DNA from 4 places in the Streptomyces sp. NPDC056734 genome. Region 4 is predicted to be linked to each of the others. Evidence: riboswitches for the same ligand, from Rfam matches in the RefSeq annotation. Region 4 holds a riboswitch; each other region holds the start of a gene.
What was found. A riboswitch is a leader RNA that binds a small molecule or an ion and turns the genes downstream of it on or off. The one in region 4 is predicted to bind cobalamin.
Positions count from the first base shown of each region.

Region 1 (3,843 bases), on a different contig from region 4:
TGGTACCGGGCGCCGGCACGAACCGGCGCCCCGCGGCGGCGGCCACCTCGCGCAGGAACGCCCGCCTGAATCCGTCCGACTCCAGGGAGCCGTGCCAGTGGGTACCCCAGGTGTGCCCGACCCGGCACCCGTCGAGAGGGTTCCCGCCGTCATCGCGCAGGAAGGGGCTCCCGCCGTCGACCTCGGCGACCCCGTGATGGATCTCGTACCCCTCGACCCGCTCCCCGAGGGCCTGTCCGACGGGCCGGGCGAGCGTCTTCTCCGCCGCGAACCGCACCCGTACGGGCAGCAGCCCGAGCCCGTCGACGCCCCCGAGCCGACTCTCCACATCGTCCTGGATATGAGTGCCGAGCACCTGGAAGCCGCCGCAGACGCCAAGCACCGGCAACCCGTCGGAGGCCCGCCGCACCAGCGCGTCCGCGAGCCCCCGCTCCCTCAGCCACGCCAGCGCCCTGACCGTCCCCCGGGTCCCGGGTACGACGACCAGATCCGCGTCGGCCAGCTCCTCCGGCCGGTCCACGAACCGCACCACGACGCCGGGTTCGGCGGCCAGCGCGTCGACGTCCGTGAAGTTGGACATCAACGGCACCGCGCAGACGGCGACGCGCAGCACGTCCGCGCCGACCGGGGGCGCGACGACGGACTCCCGGACGGTTCCGCGCAGCGACACGCGGAGCCCGTCCTCCTCGTCGATCCCGAGCCCGTGCCGGAACGGCAGCACCCCGTACGTCGCCCGCCCGGTGAGCCCCTTGAGCATGTCGAGCCCGGGTTCGAGCAGGGACACGTCCCCGCGGAACTTGTTGACGAGGAACCCGGCGACCAGTGCCTGATCCGCCGCCGACAGCAGCGCGACCGTCCCGAAGAACGAGGCGAACACCCCGCCCCGGTCGATGTCCCCGACCACGAGCACGGGGATCCGGGCGTTGCGCGCGATCCCCATGTTCACGATGTCGGTCCGCCGCAGATTGATCTCGGCGGGACTGCCGGCCCCCTCACAGACGACGACGTCGTACGAACGCCGCAGCTCGGCGAGGCACTCCAGCACGGTCCCCAGCAACTGTTCCTGCCGGCCGCCGTGATACCCGCGCGCACTCATCTCGCCCACGGGCCTGCCCATGAGCACGACCTGACTGCTCCGCTCCCCGCCGGGCTTGAGCAGCACGGGATTCATCAACGCGCTCGGCTCGACCCGGCACGCCTGCGCCTGCATGGCCTGCGCCCGCCCGATCTCGGCCCCGTCCCGCGTGACGAACGAATTCAAGGACATGTTCTGCGCCTTGAACGGCGCGACCCGCACCCCCCGCCGCACCAGCCACCGCCCGATCCCGGCGGCCACCACACTCTTCCCGGCATCAGAGGCAGTCCCAGCAACAAGCAACCCAAGCCCCCGCCCGGTCATACGGGGGCCTTGGGGGAGAGCTGGGTTGAGCACCGCTGTGGGCATTCGTTCCGCAGGGCGGAACGGGTGGGCACAGCCTGCAACGCCGGGCCCCGCCCAACACGCGCCCGGAGCAACGCCCCCACCCCCGAGGCCGGGCGCAGCCCAACACGCGCCGAGGGCAACGCCCGTACCCCGGAAGCCGGGCCCCGCCCAACACGCGCCCGGAGCAACACCCCCACCCCCAACGCCAACCACCGCACCCGAGAGGAAACCCGCACCGCCCGCTCGACATCACCGACCACCACACCCCGCCCCCCACCATTCAGCACAGGCCGCCGCTCAACCCGCCCCGCGTACGACAGGGTCCCCCCGAGCCGCACCCCCAACGCCCCCGCGAACGCCGCCTCCACGACCCCGGCATTGGGGCTCGGATGCTTCCCGGCATCGGCCCGCCAGGCCCGTACCGCCCCCCGGGGATCACCCCCGGCGACCACCGCGAGGACGCCGGTGAGCCGTGCCCCCGGCCACCCCACCACGTCATCGAGCCGCGCCGAGGCCCACCCGAACCGCCGATACCGATCCGACCGGTGCCCCACCATCGCGTCCAGCGTGTTCACGGCCCGGAACCCGAGCAGCCCGGGCACCCCCCCGACGGCCCCCCACACCAACGCCCCCACGACGGCGTCGGACGTGTTCTCCGCGACGGACTCCACCACGGCACGGGCGATCCCATCGGCGTCCAGCGCCTGCGGATCGCGTCCGCACAAGCGCGGCAACCGCGCCCGCGCCCCCTCGACGTCCCCGGCCTCAAGTGCCCGCCCGATCGCCCGGGCCTCCCGCCCGAGGGTGGTGCCGCCGACGACGGCCCAGGTGGCGGCGCCGGTCAGGACGACGGACGCGGCGGGGGAGGACCGTACGGCACGCGCGGCGACCGCACCCAGCCCGACGGCCCCGCCCACGCACACGGCGGTGTACAGCGCCCCCCACCCGCGATGGTCGCGCCACAGCAGCCGTTCCACGGCACCGGCGGCCATCCCGAACCCGGCGACCGGATGCCCGCGGCGCGGATCCCCGAGGAGCAGATCACCGAGGAGTCCGGCGGTGGCGCCGTACGCGAATGCGCGTTCGGCGGCCATCGGCTCAGCCGGCCGTGGGGTCGAGGAGAGGTCCGGCGGTGAGCCGCGTTCGGCAGCCGAGCATGGCGAATGTCCTCACTCAGGGTGTCCGCGCCCTGGTTCGACGAAGTCGGCGGTGAGAGTTCCTGGCTCCCGGGGTTCTACCCCGGTGACAGTGGCGGGACCGCGCCGGATTCGCACCGGCTTCCTCTCGTGTCGCCGTAATGGCTCCGGCAGTCCACCACGGGCCCCGAACACCCGTCAACCTGCCGCTGACCTGCGAAGGGAGAGTGTGCTCAGCCCCACACCGGCCCTGTCGCACACCACACCAGGGCGGGTACGGGACCGAAGTCCCGTACCCGCCCTGGCAGATGCCGGCACGGGCGCCTCGCGCGAACGAGGCGATCCCGTCAGGCGACGATCAGATAGATCCCGTACGCCACCGCGCCCAGGCACGCCGCGAAGCAGGTGTACGCGCCGGTGACCGCGAGCGCCGCGCCTCCGCCGCGCTCGGCCGCGCGCTCATGGCGGGAGAGGCCCGCGATACCGAGGGTGAACAGGCCGACGAGGGCCACGGTGACCACGAGGCTCACACCGAAGACGGAGCCGAGGGCCGCCCAGTCGATTTCCATGCTGCTGTGTCCTTGGGGGAGGGGGGTGTGTCGGGCGGGCTCAGACCGTGGCCTTGGGGGCCGCCGGGTCGGGACCGGCGGGGGAGCCGGTACCGGCCGTGACGGCGGCCTCTTCGGCGGCGACGGTCGGCGGCGGGATCACGGCGGCGACGGCGGCGGTCACGACGCCGGGCGCCAGGTCGGGGTCGTCCGTGCGCTCGCCGGCGTCGGTATCGCCGGTGTCGTCGTGGCCATTGACATTGGTGTGGTCGACGACCTCGCGCCGCGACAGCTTCCAGATCCAGGCGCTGGAGCCGATCAGGAAGGCGGCGACGAGGCCGGTGCCCCAGGGACCGAACCTGCACACCCACTCGGCGAGCGCGCCGACGACGGCGGCGGCCGGCAGGGTCAGCCCCCAGGCGACGAACATCCGGGTGGCCGTGGACCAGCGGACCACCCCGCCCTTGCGGCCGAGGCCCGCGCCCATCACGGCGCCGGAGACGGAGTGCGTGGTGGAGAGCGAGAAGCCGAGGTGGGAGGAGGCCAGGATGACCGTCGCGGCGCTGGTCTGGGCGGCGAAGCCCTGCTGCGGCTGGAGGTCGGTCAGGCCCTTGCCCATGGTGCGGATGATCCGCCAGCCGCCGAGGTAGGTGCCGAGCGCGATGGCCACACCCGCCGAGACGATGACCCAGACGGGCGGGTCGGAGTCGGGGGCGAGGGTGCCACCGGCGACCAG
Region 1 covers NZ_JBHTZD010000022.1:72,185-76,027, forward strand. Annotated here, with positions in the region: gene ACFRFC_RS29585 (cobyric acid synthase) at 1-1,399, opposite strand, end outside; gene ACFRFC_RS29590 (cobalamin biosynthesis protein) at 1,396-2,517, opposite strand; cobalamin riboswitch at 2,616-2,755, opposite strand; gene ACFRFC_RS29595 (hypothetical protein) at 2,907-3,128, opposite strand; gene ACFRFC_RS29600 (anion permease) at 3,169-3,843, opposite strand, start outside.
Region 1: linked by a shared signal. The riboswitch ahead of ACFRFC_RS29590 (cobalamin biosynthesis protein) and the one ahead of ACFRFC_RS19910 (energy-coupling factor ABC transporter permease) in region 4 are both predicted to bind cobalamin.

Region 2 (3,843 bases), on a different contig from region 4:
GGCGTCCGTGCCCCGGGTCAGGCCCTCGGCGAGGGTGACGATCTCCGCGGTCTTCTGCCGCGCGAACGCGAGCCAGCGCCGTACCTGCGGCTCGATGTCCCGCTCCAGGGCAGTGTCCAAAGGCACATGGAGGAGCGAGCAGGACGCGGCCACGTCCACCTGGTCGGCGAGACCGAGCAGCGTGCCCAGGACGGAGAGGGACGCCGTCAGGTCGTTGACCCAGATGTTGCGGCCGTTGACCACACCCGCCACCAGCCGCTTGCCCGGCAGTCCGCCGACCGCGGCGAGCGCGTCGAGGTTCGCGGCGGCCGACTCCGTGAAGTCCAGGGCGAGCCCCTCCACCGGTGCCTTCGCCAGCACCGGCAGCGCCTCGCCCAGCCGGTCGAAGTACGACGCCACCAGCAGCTTCGGCCGGTCGGCGAGGGCGCCGAGGTCCCGGTAGGCGCGGGCGGCGGCGTTCAGTTCGGCCGGGGTGCGGTCCGCGACCAGGGCGGGCTCGTCCAGCTGCGCCCACTCGGCGCCCGCCGCGTGCAGGTCGGCGAGGACCTCGGCGTACACCGGGAGCAGCCGGTCCAGCAGGGTCAGCGGGTCGAAGCCCGCGGGCACGCCCGGCGCGGGCTTGGCGAGCAGGAGGTAGGTGACCGGGCCCACCAGCACCGGACGGGCGGCCGGACCGAGGGCGAGGGCTTCTTTCAGCTCGGTGACCTGCTTGGCGGAGTCGGCGGTGAAGACGGTGTCCGGGCCCAGCTCGGGGACCAGATAGTGGTAGTTCGTGTCGAACCACTTCGTCATCTCCAGCGGCGCCACGTCCTGCGTGCCGCGCGCCATCGCGAAGTACCCGTCCAGGGCGTCGGCGGCCACCGCCTCGCGGTGCCGGGCGGGGATCGCGCCGACCATCACGGTCGTGTCGAGCACATGGTCGTAGTAACTGAAGTCACCGGTGGGGACCTCGGCGATGCCGGCCTCTGCCAGCCGCCGCCAGTTGTCGCCGCGGAGCCCGGCGGCGGTGGCGCGCAGTTCGTCGGCGCCGACCCGGCCCTTCCAGTAGCCCTCGATGGCCTTCTTCAGTTCCCGGCGCGGTCCCTGACGGGGGTAGCCGTACACGGTCGCCCGTGCCGCCGCGGCTGCGGACTTGGCTGTCACGGAGATCTCCTTCGCGAGATGAATCCCTGAGATCCCGGGAACGGGACGAGGACGCGAAGGGTGCCGGACCGGGCGGGACATCGACTTGGCGCGCTGCGGCGCGGTCATCCGCCTGGTACGTACGCCGACCCGCCCACGAGGTCACCGGGAGTCCGCGCACGGAGGTCCGCGCGCGGGCAGTGGCAGGTCTTCGGACTCACGGGCACGTCCTGACGACGTCAGGTCACCTACTGGCCGTCGCTTCCCAGGCCCGGCCGGGCCCAGTGCGTATGACGGCGGTCGTTCCCGCTCACCGCTGCGGGGCAGTCCCGGATTCCCACCGGGTTCCCTCTTACGACGCATCCCGCCTGGCTGACGGGGCGAACCAGCTGCACAGGCCACCCTAACCGCTCGATGCGCCGGGGGACACCCGTGCCGTGCCCGGGGGAGCGGGCACGGCAGGGGAGCGGGTGATCCGCGCTCAGGGAGCCTTCTTCGTCCTCCCTTCCGGCTTCCCGGGGCCCTCGGGCGGCTCGTAGCGCAGCGGGGTCAGCTGGTGGACGTCGTAGCGCAGCCGCAGTGCGGCGATCGCCGGGTCATCGACCTCACCGCCCGGGGCGAGGATCTCCAGCAGTTCCTCGAAGTACCGCTCGTGGGCCGGGGGCGGGGCGGCCTGGAACAGCACCCTGGCCGGTGTGCGGCCGGTGTTGGCGAAGGCGTGCGGGCAGCCCGGCGGCACGAACAGCAAGGTGCCGGGCCCCGCCCGCACGGCCCGCTCACCGGCGGCCGACTCCCACTCCCGCCAGTGCTCCGGGGACCGTACGAGCGGCTCGAAGGCCAGTACCTCCAGCTCGCCCTCGATGACGTAGAACAACTCCTCGCTGTGGGTGTGGGTATGGGCGCCGACATCGAACCCGGGCGGCACGACGACCTCGAAGGTGGAGGCCGCCCGGGAGTGCTCGCCGGTCACCTTGAAGGTCACCTCCTGGGCGGCGACCGTCACGGTCCGGCCCCGGCCGGGCGGCACCAGCAGCGGTCCGGGAACCGTGTGCGCCGCCGTCATCGCCCTCCGCTCGCCGGGTCGCCGGCGGGGGCCCGGGTCCCGCTCACCGGGTCACCGGCAGGGACTCGGGCCCGCGGACCAGGGCGCCCGGCTCCCCGTGCGGCAGCCGGGCGGGCGGCGGATCGAGGTCCGGGCCGGTCAGCCCCGGTACGGCCCGGACACGCGTCGGCCGGCCGGTGAGCGCGGCCGGGGTCATGACGGGCCCTCCGTGGACACCGAGGCGGTGCCGGCAGCGGGCGCCGGGGCCTGCGCGCGGACCCGCACCGCGGCGACGGGGACCACCCGCTCGGGCACCTCGGGCGGGGGACCGGCGGGAGCCGGGGCGGTGGCGCCCACGGCGTGGGCTGCGTCGACCGGCACGGCGGTGGCGGCGGAGGCGGAGGTGGTGGAGGGGGCGGGGGCGGCTGCCGACCGCGCGGCGGCGGTGGCGGCGGTCCGTGCGGCGGTGGCGGCGGCGGTCCGTGCGGCGGCCTCGACGACGACCGCGGTGTCCGCCGTGACGCCCGACCCGGCCCCCGTCTCCGCCGTGCCCTCGGGGCTGTCGGTGGTCCAGCGGCCCATCGAGATCTCGGCGGTGATGCCCGGCCCGAACCCGGCGATCATCCCCGACGCCCCCGGCGCGCAGCCGCCCTCCTCGAACAGCCGGCGCAGCGCGTCCAGGACGACCGCGCTCGCGATGTTCCCGTACTCGGCCAGCGTGGCCCGGCTGAAGCGGAACATCTCCGGCGGCACCGCGAGATAGTGACTCAGGTCGTCCAGGATGCGCGGCCCGCCCGCGTGGATGAGATAGAAGTTCTGCGCGCTGGCGTCCCGCCGGTGCCGGGCGGCCAGCGCGGACAGTGCCGGGGCCAGCTGCTCCATGGTGCCCGGGACCCGCCGGTCGAGCTGGAAGTGGAAGCCCGTGGGCCGTACCCGGTAGGCGATCCAGTCCTCGCTGTCCGGCACCAGATACGAGCCGTTCACCTCCAGCTCGATGCCGGTGCCGCCCGAGCCGCGGACCACGGCGGCGGCCACCGCGTCGCCGAACAGCCCGTTGGACAGCATGTTGCCCACCGTCAGATCGGTGGGCTGGTAGCACAGGGAGCAGAACTCGCAGGCCACGATGAGGGCGTTGGAGCCGGGATGGGCCTGGCAGAAGTCGTGCGCCCGGTTGATGGCGGCGCCGCCCGCCGCGCACCCGAGCTGGGCGATGGGGATCTGCCGGCAGTCGTACCGGAACCCCAGTGTGTTGATCATCCACGCCGTCAGCGAGGGCATCATGAAGCCCGTGCACGACACATAGATGATCAGATCGATGTCGCGTGGTCCGAGCCCGGCGTGCTTGAGGGCCCGCTCGACCACCTCGGGGACGCGGGCCTTCGCCTCGGCCTCGTACGTCGCGTTACGGGCCTCCAGGCCCGGATGCCTGAGCGTGCGCTCCAGCGGCTGCACGATGTGGCGCTTCTGGACCCCGGTGTTGCCGATCAGCCGTAGCGCGAGCGGTAGTTGCTCGTGCCCGGCGTACAAGGAGCGGGCCAGACCCAAGGTCTGTTCATGAGTGATCGTGTACTCGGGTACGGCTACCGCGGGGCGGCACAGTACAGGCATGGTTTCCCCCTTCAGAGATGATCCGCTACAGAGATCCGTCTCGGCAGACCGGTCCTTGCCCGTCATGTCCT
Region 2 covers NZ_JBHTZD010000015.1:163,247-167,089, reverse strand. Annotated here, with positions in the region: gene metE (5-methyltetrahydropteroyltriglutamate--homocysteine S-methyltransferase) at 1-1,143, opposite strand, end outside; cobalamin riboswitch at 1,324-1,510, opposite strand; gene ACFRFC_RS23535 (cupin domain-containing protein) at 1,604-2,185, opposite strand; gene ACFRFC_RS23530 (hypothetical protein) at 2,229-2,381, opposite strand; partial or broken gene ACFRFC_RS23525 (type III polyketide synthase) at 2,732-3,772, opposite strand.
Region 2: linked by a shared signal. The riboswitch ahead of metE (5-methyltetrahydropteroyltriglutamate--homocysteine S-methyltransferase) and the one ahead of ACFRFC_RS19910 (energy-coupling factor ABC transporter permease) in region 4 are both predicted to bind cobalamin.

Region 3 (3,843 bases), on a different contig from region 4:
CGCTGCTGGCGGGCGGGGCGCTGATCACGCTGGGCGACATCGTGCTGTTCCTCAAGAACGACCTGGAGGCACTGGCGCGCAGCCCGCGCTCGGACGCCGTCGTCTTCGGCCAGCAGCGGCTGGCGGCGGGGCTGGGGGCGGGCGCGAGCGGGGTGCTGGGCGGGCAGCTGTACGGGGCCGGGGAACGGGCCGGGGACACCGGCTGGTTCTGGCTGCTGGCCGCCGCGCAGTGTCTGCTGCTGCCCTGGCTGCTGGCGCTGCTGCGCGGCCCCGCGACCCGGGACGCCCTGACCGCCGTACCACCCGAGACCCCCTCCCCCACGGTGCCGACGACGAAGGAGCGATGAGGCCGTATGACACGGACCGGCGGGTTCCAGGACGACGACTTCTGGACCGAGTTCCATGACTTCCTGTTCTCCGAGCAGCGCCACACCCAGGCCGCCGACCTGCTCGGCGGCTCTCCCCTGCTGGACTTCCCGGCCGGGGCGCGGGTGCTGGACCTGTGCTGCGGTCCGGGCGTGTTCACCGTGCCGCTGGCCCGGCGCGGGTACGCCGTGACGGGGGTGGATCTGAGCCCGGCGATGCTGGAGCGGGCGCGCAAGCTGGCGGCCGACGCGGGGGTCGGCGTCACGTATGTGCGGGCGGACGCGCGGGAGTTCACGGCGCCGGGCGGCTTCGATGTCGCCCTCAATCTGTTCACGTCGTTCGGGTACTTCGAGGACCCCGCCGACAACGCCCGGGTGCTGCGCACCCTGTACGACTGCCTGGCGCCCGGCGGGACGCTGCTGCTCGACCTCGCGGGTAAGGAGCTGCTGGCCCGCCGGGTCACCCCGCCGAAGGTGGTGACGCGCGGCGAGGATCTGATGGTGCAGACGGACACCGTGCTGGACGACTGGGCGCGGCTGCGCAGCGACTGGGTGCTGGTGCGGGGCGAGCGGGTCACCCGGGCGACGCTGGTGTGGTTCGTGTACAGCGCGGTCGAGCTGCGGCGGATGGTGGCGGAGGCCGGGTTCGGCCGGGTGGAGGTCTTCGGCGGCTTCGACGGGCGGCCCTACGACGAGAACGCCGAGCGGCTGGTGGTGCGGGCGACGCGGCAGGACTGAGGGGGCGACGCGCCAGGGGCGGGGGGGTGTGATCCCCCCGACCTTTTGGCCCGGACTGTGCGGAACGTAGTATCACGAGGTCAATAGCCGCGACGGGAGACAGGAAGCCGGTGTGAATCCGGCACGGTCCCGCCACTGTGACCGGGGAGTGCAACCCTTCGACATGCCACTGCGCGACGCGCGGGAAGGCGGGGGGAGCGTCGATCCGGGAGTCAGGACACTGGCCTGTCGCGGGCCCGTTTTGAGGAGCGCGGACTCCCCAGGAGGCTCAACGTGTACGACGGCATGTCCCGTCCCGCCCTGTCCACCCCTGCCCGCCGGCGGCTGCGCGCGGCGGCGCTCGCGCTGTCGGCGGCGCTGCTGGCCGCCGGGTGCGGCTCGTCCGGTGATTCCGGCGCGGATCCGAAGGCTTCGGCCGCCCCCGCCGGTGGTTTCCCCGTCACCGTCGACAACTGCGGGGTGAGCACGACGTACGACGCCCCGCCCGAGCGGGTCGTCACCATCCACCAGCACCCGGCCGAACTGATGCTCGCGCTCGGGCTGAAGGACCGGATGGTCGGCACCGCCTTCCCCGACTCGGCGCCGCTGCCCGAGCTGGCGGAGGACTTCGAGGCGATCCCGGAACTGGCGGAGAAGGAACCGTCGTTCGAGACGGTTCTCGACGCCGAGCCCGACTTCGTCTACGGCGGGTACGGCAGCGCGTTCGCCGACAACGAGGGCCGCTCCCGTGAGGCGTTCGCCGACGCGGGCATCGACACCTATCTCAACCGCGAGTACTGCGAGGGGGCGGCGTCGGCCACGATGCGGGACACCTACGACGAGATCCGCGCCATCGGCGAGATCTTCGGGGTGTCCGAGCGGGCCGACGCACTGGTCGCCGATCTTGAGGGCCGGGTCGAGGCGGCGTCCGCGGCGGTGGCCGGCGAGGAGCGGGTGCCGGTGTTCGTGTACGACAGCGGCGACAAGTCCGCGTTCACGGCGGGCGGCAAGGGGCTGGGCAGCGAGCTGATCCGGCTGGCGGGCGGCGAGAACGTCTTCGCCGATCTCGACGAGGTCTTCGGGGACGTCTCCTGGGAGCAGGTCGTGGAGCGCGGGCCCGAGGTCATCGTCATCTACGACTACGCCGGGGCGGGGGGCGTCGAGCGGAAGAAGGAGTTCCTGCTCGCGCAGCCGGCGCTGGCCGACGTACCGGCCGTGCGGAACGAACGGTTCGTGGTGCTGCCGCTGACGGACACCCTGGTCGGCGTGCGGTCGGCGTACGCGGTCGAGGATCTGGCCCCGGCGCTGCACCCCGAGAGCTTCCGGTGACGGTTCCCGCCACCGAGCGGGCCGCCGGGTCTCCCGGGGGCGGGCCGAGGGCGGGCCGGGCGACGCTCGCCACGACCCTGCTGGTGCTCACCGCGCTGCTGGTGCTCTCGGCGACGGCCGCGCTGGCGATCGGCTCGGTGCGGGTGCCGCCGGGGCAGGTGTGGGGCATCGTGACGCACGCGCTGGGTGCCGGGTGGGTCGAGCCGGACTGGTCCGGGGCGCGGGAGACCATCGTGCTGGAGGTGCGGGCGCCGCGCGTCCTGCTCGGCGCGGTGGTCGGCGCCGGGCTCGCGGTGGTCGGTACGGCGATGCAGGCGCTGTTGCGCAACCCGCTCGCCGAGCCCTATCTGCTGGGGGTGTCCTCCGGGGCGTCGCTCGGGGCGGTCGTGGTGATCGTGTTCTCGCTGACCCTGTTCGGGGCGGTGTCGCTGTCGGTGGCGGCCTTCGCGGGTGCGCTCGGCGCGCTGCTGCTGGTGTACGCCACCGCGCGGACCGGCGGGCGGATCACCTCGGTGCGGCTGGTGCTGTCCGGGGTGGCCATCGCGGCGGTGCTCACCGCGGCGACGAACCTGCTGCTGCTCACCACCGAGCGGGGCAATCAGGCGCGCGAGGTGCTCGCCTGGACCCTCGGCGGTCTCGGCGGCGTCAACTGGGACACGCTGTGGCTGCCGGCCGGCGCGCTCGCGGCCGGGGTCGGGGTGCTGCTGGTGCAGTCCCGGAATCTGAATCTGCTGCTGGCCGGTGAGGAGGCGGCGACCACGATGGGGCTGGACGTGGGGCGGTTCCGGGCCCGGATGTTCGTCCTGCTGTCGCTGGTCACCGGGGTGCTGGTGGCGGCGGCCGGGCCGATCGGGTTCGTCGGCCTGATGCTGCCGCACATCGTCCGGCTGTTCGTGGGCGGCGATCACCGCCGGGTGCTGCCGACGGCCGCGCTCGGCGGGGCCGTCTTCCTCATCTGGGCCGATGTCGCCGCCCGGACCGTCGCCGCGCCGCTGGAGATCCCCGTGGGGGTGCTCACCGCGCTGTGCGGCGGACCGTTCTTCCTGTGGCTGATGCGCCGGGACGCCCGGCGCGGCACGGATCGAGGAGCCGTATGAGCCCCGCCGAACTCGTCGTCGACCAGGTCACGCTGTCCGCCGGTGCGCACCGGCTGGTGCGGGACATCTCACTGACCGCCCGGCCGGGCGAGGTGGTCGGGCTGGTCGGGCCCAACGGCAGCGGCAAGTCCAGCCTGCTGCGGGCCGTGTACCGGGTGCTGCGCCCGGACTCCGGGGAGGTGCGGGTGGACGGCGCGGACGCCTGGACGCTGCCGGTGCGGGAGCTGGCGCGTACCGTCGCGGCGGTCGTGCAGGAGGCGGGCGCCGACTTCGATCTGACGGTCCGTGAGGTCGTCGCCATGGGCCGTACCCCGCACAAGAGGCTCCTGGACGGC
Region 3 covers NZ_JBHTZD010000001.1:148,115-151,957, reverse strand. Annotated here, with positions in the region: gene ACFRFC_RS00545 (MFS transporter) at 1-347, shown strand, start outside; gene ACFRFC_RS00540 (class I SAM-dependent methyltransferase) at 354-1,103, shown strand; cobalamin riboswitch at 1,164-1,347, shown strand; gene ACFRFC_RS00535 (ABC transporter substrate-binding protein) at 1,377-2,411, shown strand; gene ACFRFC_RS00530 (FecCD family ABC transporter permease) at 2,408-3,508, shown strand; gene ACFRFC_RS00525 (ABC transporter ATP-binding protein) at 3,505-3,843, shown strand, end outside.
Region 3: linked by a shared signal. The riboswitch ahead of ACFRFC_RS00535 (ABC transporter substrate-binding protein) and the one ahead of ACFRFC_RS19910 (energy-coupling factor ABC transporter permease) in region 4 are both predicted to bind cobalamin.

Region 4 (3,843 bases):
GCAGCACGCCGAGCGAGGCGGCCGACGTCCGCAGCAGCAGTTCCCCGGCGCGCACCGGCCCGCCGTCCGCGAACCCGACGAACCCGCCGGGCCCGCCGACCCGCACCAGCAGCGGCAGCGCGCCGGTCACACAGAAGCCCAGCGGCACCCGGTAGGCCCGCCACAGCCTGCGGCCGGGCACCCCGGCCGGGCCCAGCAGCACCGTGAGGGCCGCCACCAGCACCAGCGCGGCCCCCGGCCAGGGCGGCAGGGAGATCGCCAGCACGGTCAGGCCGAGCCCGAGCACGGCCTTGTCCACGGGATGACGGCGGCGCCAGCGACTGCTGTGCGCCGCCGCGTCGATCGGCAGCACGCGGACTCAGCCCCGGGGGACGGCCGCGCCGCCGCCGCCCTCGGCGACCTGGATGTCCCCGCCACTCTTGGCGCTCCGGTCCCCTTCGGCCCTCCGGTCTGCCTTGGTACCGGGGCCGCGTTCGGTGTTCCGGCCCCGTTCGGCGCCCAGGCCGAGTTCGGTGTCCCCGCCCCCCTCGGTGTCCCCGGCGCCCTCCCGGGCCGCCGCCGTCCGCTCCTCCCCCTGCCGTCGTCCGCGTCGCAGCCCGAAGTAGTAGGCGAGCACGCCCGCGCCGATCGCCGCCTGCAAGGCGAACAGGGCCGACTCGATCTCCCCGGACGGCGGTTCGTACAGCGGCGAGAACCAGGGCTCGTAGTCCGGCCGGATCTCGGTGATCGCCGTCTCCGCCTCGGCGTCGGCCCCCGTGAACGGTTCCTCCTTGTGGTCGCCGAGCCCGAGGGCCAGCGGCAGCACGGCGAGGGCGGCCACCGCGAGCAGCAACAGCACATTGATCCGCGTAGCGCGCTTCACTTGGCCACCGCCTCCTGCTCGCCCTGGCGGTCCTGCTCGCCCTTGCGGGTCAGCAGCACGCCGAGCCGGGTCAGCTCGCCCTTGCTGGACTGCACCAGCAGCCGCATCACCAGCACCGTGAGCAGGCCCTCGCTGACCGCGAGGGGAATCTGGGTGACGGCGAAGATCGCGCCGAACTTGCCGAGCGCGCCCATGAATCCGCTGCCCGGGTCGGGGAAGGCCAGCGCGAGCTGCACACTGGTCACGCAGTACGTGGAGAGGTCGGCGACGAACGCGCCGAAGAACACGGCGACCATCAGCGGCACGTCGTAGCGGCGCAGCAGCCGGTAGACGGCGTAACCGGCCCAGGGCCCGACGATCGCCATGGAGAAGACATTGGCGCCGAGCGTGGTCAGCCCGCCGTGGGCCAGCAGCAGCGCCTGGAACAGCAGGGTGATGGTGCCCAGCACCGCCATGATCGGCGGCCGGAACAGAATGGCGCCGAGACCCGTGCCGGTCGGGTGGGAGCAACTCCCGGTGACCGAGGGCAGTTTCAGCGCGGACAGGACGAAGGTGAAGGCCCCGGAGGCCCCGAGCAGCAAGGTGCTCTCGGGATGCTCCCTGACCTCACGGGTGAGTGAACGGACTCCGTGGACGACGAACGGCGCCGACGCGACAGACCAGGCGATCGCGTGCGCCGGGGGCAGAAAACCCTCGGCTATGTGCATGGCTCAGCAGACCCTCTCCAGCACCTCGTGGATGGACGACGCGCCTTGGCCGGTCTCCTGGCTGACGGGTACCACCGCCCATGCCCCGCCTTCCCGGATCACAACGATCCAGTGGCTGCCCGTGAGGGCCGGAGCCGGACTTCCCGATCACAGTGGCGAGGGCCGCACCGGCATCACACCGGATTTCCCGTTCACCAAGGCGTGGCGACAGTAGTGCGCGGATCCGGCCATGACAAGCAGGGACGGACCGGGCGGAGGGGCCGGAGCCGGGTGTCGCCGGGCGTTGCCGGGCGGGGCCTGGACCGGAGCCGGACGGGTGTGGGCTATCCCACCTGCCCGCCTACCCCACCTGTTCTCTCGCCGTCGCCGACGGACTGGGCGCGGGGGAGGCGGTGTTGATCCCCAGGTCGGGGCGCGGGGTGAGAACCACGATCGGGGCGCCGGGCTGCGGCGGGGGTGGGGTCAGCTGGTCATTGGGGAGCTTGGGCGGGGTGGTCTGCTGGAAGTTGACCTGGTCGTGGTTGACCAGCCCGGTCTTCTCCAGCACGGTGATGTGGTCCAGCACGGTGTCGTTGGCGAGGTCGGCCAGCTGCCGCACCAGCGTGTTGCGGGTGTTGGCGCGGGTCTTGGCGACCACCGGGAAGATCTGACCATGGGTGACCCGCATGATCTGCACGGCCGTGGAGTCGAAGGACTGGCCCTGCTCGGCGGCGACCGTGGCCACGAACTGCTGTTGCTGGGGGCTCGCCTGGTTCGGCAGCGTGATGTTGAGATCCGGGGCGATCTCGCGGCACAGCTCGTCCAGCCCGGCGTGGCCGACGATCAGATGCTTGCCCGCCTCCTTCATCTCCGGTGTCGTGCCCCGCTCCATCGCCAGCTCGCCCAGCGGGTACTCCCAGAGCCCGGCGGCCCGCACCTTCACCACGAAGTCACGGTCCGCCTCGGTCAGCGGCCCCCACGGGGTATTGGCGATGATCCGGTTCTGGTCACCGGCCGTGTTCTCGACCCCCAGCATGGCCGGATAGGCGAGCGCGGTGAGGGTAAGACCCATGGCACCGAAGACGAAGATGCTCCCCACCTTGGTGCGGGAGATGGGCATGCGGCCTCCTGACGCGAACGGGCACGTGCGGCGGGTACGGCACGTTCGACCTACAGGGCACGTACGGCGCGCACGACTTGTACGACAGGAGATACGGACGCCCGTCCCGGATCCGTCACCGGGACGGGAGAATTTTCCCCGGCGGACCTGTGCGGTACGTCACACAGCTGTCCGAGCCGGTCGCACACCGTGTCGCTGTTCGGCCGAACGGGTGACTTGCCGTAAGAATGGCTGGTGCAGGAGATGAGAACGACGCAGATCGGGGGGAGCCGGTGAACAGTCGAGATGTCACCGATGAACAGTGGGAAGGGCTCGCTCAGGTCGTACCCCTGAGGGGACGTGACGCCTGGCCGTCCGCCGTGGACCACCGGGCCCGGCCGGACGCGGAGACCGAGGCACGGCGCCGCTTCGTCGTCCTGCGGGTCAACATCTTCGCCGACGCCCGCGAGGTCGCCGAGACCCTGATGGCCGGCATCCCGGTCCTCCTCGACCTCACCGGCGCCGAGGGCGATGTCGCCAAGCGTGTCCTCGACTTCAGCACGGGCGTGGTCTTCGGCCTGGCCAGCGGGATGCACCGGGTGGACCGCAATGTCTTCCTGCTGACCCCGCCGGGCACGGAGGTGCAGGGTCTGATGGCGGGGGTGGGCGGGCCGGGCGCCTGAGGACGGGGTCCTGGCCGGACGGCTCCGGCACGGCACCGCCCTCCGTTCCGCTGCCGGGGCCCGATGCGGGACGTGTACGGCGAACCGTGGCCGCCGGGCACGATCCGCGGACGGGGCCGGCCCGGCCCGGCGACGGTGAGGTGCGGTGGGCGACGCCGACCGGGCCCGGGGGACGCCCGGGGCGACAGTGGTACACCTTGATCCGTGAGTGACGAATCAGTGGGTGGCGAAGCTTTGACCGGCGAGTCCGTGACCGGCGGATCTGTGACCGGCGAGTCCGTGACCGGCGAATCCGGAAGCGGCGAATCCGGCAGCAGCGGAGCCGAGGGTGCCGCAGCCGGGAGCGGCGCAGTCGAGAGCGGCGCCCGGCGACTTGACGTACCGGCCCTGCAACGCCGGCTCGCCGACTTCGCCGCCGCCCGCGACTGGCAGCCCTACCACACCCCCAAGAATCTGGTGGCCGCGCTGAGCGTGGAGGCGTCCGAACTGGTCGAGATCTTCCAGTGGCTGACA
Region 4 covers NZ_JBHTZD010000012.1:164,433-168,275, reverse strand. Annotated here, with positions in the region: gene cbiQ (cobalt ECF transporter T component CbiQ) at 1-352, opposite strand, end outside; gene ACFRFC_RS19915 (energy-coupling factor ABC transporter substrate-binding protein) at 359-862, opposite strand; gene ACFRFC_RS19910 (energy-coupling factor ABC transporter permease) at 859-1,569, opposite strand; cobalamin riboswitch at 1,599-1,783, opposite strand; gene ACFRFC_RS19905 (DUF4142 domain-containing protein) at 1,910-2,668, opposite strand; gene ACFRFC_RS19900 (cell division protein SepF) at 2,896-3,330, shown strand; gene ACFRFC_RS19895 (nucleotide pyrophosphohydrolase) at 3,718-3,843, shown strand, end outside.